One region of the Streptomyces sp. NPDC053069 genome, then DNA from elsewhere that is predicted to be linked to it. Evidence: riboswitches for the same ligand, from Rfam matches in the RefSeq annotation. Region 1 holds a riboswitch; the other holds the start of a gene.
What was found. Region 1 has a riboswitch for ZMP and ZTP ahead of ACIGXP_RS04200 (glycine hydroxymethyltransferase). Riboswitches for the same ligand answer to the same signal wherever they lie in the genome.

Region 2: another riboswitch for ZMP and ZTP. It lies ahead of ACIGXP_RS14865 (hypothetical protein); the one in region 1 lies ahead of ACIGXP_RS04200 (glycine hydroxymethyltransferase).

The regions. Positions count from the first base shown of each region.
Region 1 is NZ_JBITZN010000002.1:130,042-132,234, reverse strand. It holds gene ACIGXP_RS04200 (glycine hydroxymethyltransferase) at 1-935, opposite strand, end outside; ZMP/ZTP riboswitch at 968-1,056, opposite strand; gene rocD (ornithine--oxo-acid transaminase) at 1,171-2,193, shown strand, end outside.
Region 2 is NZ_JBITZN010000005.1:465,642-467,834, reverse strand. It holds gene ACIGXP_RS14875 (STAS domain-containing protein) at 1-329, shown strand, start outside; gene ACIGXP_RS14870 (dTMP kinase) at 329-568, shown strand; gene ACIGXP_RS14865 (hypothetical protein) at 516-1,280, opposite strand; ZMP/ZTP riboswitch at 1,315-1,399, opposite strand; partial or broken gene ACIGXP_RS14860 (hypothetical protein) at 1,437-1,855, opposite strand; gene ACIGXP_RS14855 (hypothetical protein) at 2,003-2,193, shown strand, end outside.

The DNA of each region.
Region 1 (2,193 bases):
ACGTGCGGCAGCGGGCCGCCGAGGACCATCGGGCAGCCGCGGTCGACCTGGTCCTTGAGGGAGTCGTCGCACAGGACCATGCCGCCGCGCGGGCCGCGCAGCGACTTGTGGGTGGTGGTGGTGACGATCTGGGCGTGCGGGACCGGGTCGAAGTCGCCGGTGAGCACCTTGCCGGCGACGAGGCCCGCGAAGTGGGCCATGTCGACCATCAGGGTCGCGCCGACCTCGTCGGCGATCTCGCGCATGATCCGGAAGTTCACCAGGCGGGGGTACGCCGAGTAGCCGGCGACGATGATCAGCGGCTTGAACTCGCGGGCCTGGGTGCGCAGGGCCTCGTAGTCGATGAGGCCCGTCGCCGGGTCGGTGCCGTAGGACCGCTGGTCGAACATCTTGCCGGAGATGTTCGGGCGGAAGCCGTGGGTGAGGTGGCCGCCGGCGTCCAGGGACATGCCGAGCATGCGCTGGTTGCCGAAGGCCTGGCGCAGCTCGGCCCAGTCGGCCTCGGTGAGGTCGTTGACCTGGCGGGCGCCGGTCTTCTCCAGGAAGGGGGCCTCGACCCGGTCGGCGAGTACGGCCCAGAAGGCGACGAGGTTGGCGTCGATGCCGGAGTGCGGCTGGACGTAGGCGTGGCGGGCGCCGAACAGTTCGCGGGCGTGCTCGGCGGCCAGGGCCTCGACGGTGTCGACGTTGCGGCAGCCGGCGTAGAAGCGGCGGCCGACGGTGCCCTCGGCGTACTTGTCGCTGAACCAGTTGCCCATCGCCAGCAGGGTGGCCGGGGAGGCGTAGTTCTCGGAGGCGATCAGCTTGAGCATCGCGCGCTGGTCGGTCACCTCCTGGCCGATGGCGTCGGCGACCCGGGGCTCGACGGCGCGGATGACGTCGAGGGCGGCACGGAAGGCGGTGGACTCGGTGGAGAGGGGCTGCTGCTCTGGCATGAGGACCTCCGGACGGTGTGCGTACAGCGTTCACGTTCGGCCCAGGCGCACGGCACTGTTTCCCGTCGGGCCGCTCCCCGATGGTCCGTCCCATCCCAGCGCGCCAGTCACGGCCCGCTGATCAGCCTACCGGGCGAGCCGGACGGCGCAGGTCCCGCGTCCACCATGCGAGCGACGGTAGGAAGGAGTTCACCGTCGTGTTCCCGAAGTGTTCTCGTCGGATCCGGGAGAGGCCATGACCGCTGCAGAAGACCTCATCAGCGCCGCCGAGGCGCACTGTGCGCCCACCTACCATCCGCTGCCGGTCGTCGTGGCCACGGCGGACGGCGCCTGGATGACGGATGTGGAGGGGCGGCGGTATCTCGATCTGCTGGCCGGTTACTCGGCGCTCAACTTCGGACACCGCAACCGGCGGCTGATCGAGGCGGCGAAGGCGCAGCTGGAGCGGGTGACGCTGACGTCCCGCGCCTTCCTGCACGACCGGTTCGCGGCGTTCTGCACGGAGCTGGCCGAGCTGTGCGGGATGGAGATGGTGCTGCCCGTGAACACCGGCGCGGAGGCGGTGGAGAGCGCGGTGAAGACGGCCCGGAAGTGGGGGTACCGGGTGAAGGGGGTGCCCGCGGAGATGGCGAAGATCGTGGTTGCGGGCGGCAACTTCCACGGGCGTACGACGACGATCATCAGCTTCTCCACCGACCCGGAGGCCCGGGCGGACTTCGGGCCGTACACGCCGGGGTTCGAGATCGTGCCGTACGGCGATCCGACGGCGATGCGGCAGGCGCTGACGGAGAACACCGTGGCGGTGCTGCTGGAGCCGGTCCAGGGCGAGAACGGGGTGATCGTGCCGCCGGCCGGCTATCTGCCCGCGGTCCGGGAGCTGACCCGCGAACGGAACGTGCTCTTCGTCGCCGACGAGGTGCAGTCGGGTCTCGGCCGCACGGGGCGGACCTTCGCGTGCGAACACGAGGGGGTGGTCCCGGACATGTATGTGCTGGGCAAGGCGCTGGGCGGCGGGATCGTGCCGGTGTCGGCGGTGGTGTCGAGCGCGGAGGTGCTCGGAGTGTTCCGCCCGGGCGAGCACGGGTCGACGTTCGGGGGGAATCCGCTGGCCTGCGCGGTGGCGCTGGAGGTGATCGCGATGCTGCGCACGGGCGAGTTCCAGGCGCGGGCGGCCGAGCTGGGCGCGCGGCTGCACAGCGAGCTGGCGGGGCTGCTCGGCACGGGCGCGGTGACGGCGGTGCGGGGACGCGGACTGTGG
Region 2 (2,193 bases), on a different contig from region 1:
AGACGGCCGTGTCGGTCCACTGCCTGGTGGCGAAGGTGCGCGGGGTCATGGACCACGTCTCGCAGCTTGAACTGCGCGGGCAGCTGACGCAGGTTATAGATCGTGCGGAACGGGCCGTCGTGCTGGACCTGTCGGATGTGTCGTTCTGCGACTCGGCGGGGCTGAACGTGCTGCTGGGAGCTCGTCGTGAGGCGGAGAGAGCTGCGGTGATGCTGGTTCTGGCCTGTGTGCCGATCAAGCTGCGCCGGGTCCTGGAAATGACCGGAGCCGATCAGGTCCTACGGGTCTTTGCCACCATCGATGACGCTGAGGCCGCCCTGAGCAGCTAATGGCTCCGTCGCTCTGGCAGCGCATGATGCCGTCCTGGCTGCCCCACGCGCTCCCGACCGGCGCGCGTCAGTGCGTGATCATCGCCCTGTTCACCCCGGCGGTCCTGATCGCACTCGCCGCGGCGGTGCCGGCGCTGCTGGTCCTGCCGTTCCTGCCGGACGGGACAGGCCGCACCGTACAACTCCTCACGGCGCACACCGACTACATGCGCACACTGCTGGACGGTAGCCACCCCTGACGACGACCCGCGCCCCACCACGCAAGTAGCACACGGAGTTGGACTGCGTGTAGCGCAGGACCGCCAGGCCCAGCAGGAGATCCTCGGCTGCCGCGGTCGGCAGCGTGCCGCATACGACGTTGTCCAGCAGAGCGGTGGACAACGCCACCTCGTCGCGCCGCTGGGACAGCCGCAAGCCGAACACCTCCCGTGTCTCGCACTGTGGGGGTGTGAACGCCTGGTCCGCTTCCATGACCAGGAAGCGGCCGTTCTTCTTCTTGCTGAGCGTCGCGACGGTGCCGGGGGCGTAACCGGGGGCAATGACGCCGTCGCAGACCACGCGGGACAACAGCTCGGCGAGTTCGGTGTCGACCGGGTGCGACACGGCGGCGAAGTCGCCGTAGGAGGACTTCGGATCGGCGTCGCGGGCACGCAGGTATGCGCTGGTGAGCGCACCGACACTGTCGCGGTCGATGCCGTAGAGCTTGGCGGTGACGTCATCGACGGGGCCGGCCACGGCCGCTCCGGCGGGCGAGACGTGTTTGAAGGAGGCAGCGGCCGGCCGGTTCAGGACCCTGCTTGCCTCCAGCACCAGCTGCCAACTGTTGAGTGCGTCCAGCATGTTGATGTAGGACGGGTTGCCCTGCAACACCCGGACCGGCCATCGGCCGAGCTGCACCGGCGCGGTAGTCGCCGCCGCCTGCTGCGGGTTGATCTCATAGCGCAGATCCACGTCATAGCCTCCTGTGTCAGCGGGACATCACTGACGCAGGCGCCCAGGCGGTCGACGCTCACGCGGGAAAACGGCCGCTCTCCGGTGGTTCTCCACCTTCGCCAGTCGCGACCGGACACGATGCTATCTGCACGAGCGAGTACATAGTTTCGCCGGTCATGCCGTCAGTGCCAGCGGACGCCCGCCCCACCGGATGCCCTTCTCGCTACGGATGCGGACGCGCTCCTTACGTTGGGCGGCCAGGACGTCGGGATGGTGGGCGTTGGCGTTGCGCCAGCGCAGGTATCGGTGCAGTTCACGGGTCTGGACGGTGTGGTTGGGATGGTTCGAGTTGGCCAGGATGCGTTGGTCGGGGTGAAGCACAGCTCCACCTTGTTCTTCCGGGCCCCACTGGCGGATCTTGGCGCCCTTGTGGACACGCGGTCAAGGAAGCGGTCCAGGACGCGCTCGATCCGGTCCAGCTTGGCGTCGCGGTCGGGGTCAGTGGACTCCTTCCAGGTCTTGGTCCGCTGGAAGGTGACGCCGCATCGGGCGAGCAGGCAGCGCAGGGCCTCGCGACCGATGCGGATCACCCGACAGGAGATGCAGCTTCCCGATCACAAAGAAGTCGCCGTCGTCCAGCTCCAGGACGTCCGGGCAGTTGTTCGCTTCGACGGACCCGCGCTCGGCGGGCGTCGATCCATGCGGCGCATGAGGCTCTTTACAGTGACACAATCGGTGTTATGAACACCAATACGGACTGGGCCTACCGGGTGTTCGAGCCGCACGGGTCCGAGGGCTGGCGCCCCTACGGCAGCGACCCCGAACAGTGGCACGGCGTGATCACCGCCGCCGACACGGACGAGGGCGCCAAGCACGCCATCGGCCGCATCATCGCCGACCTCATGACCGAGTGGGAGAGGACCGGTCTCCA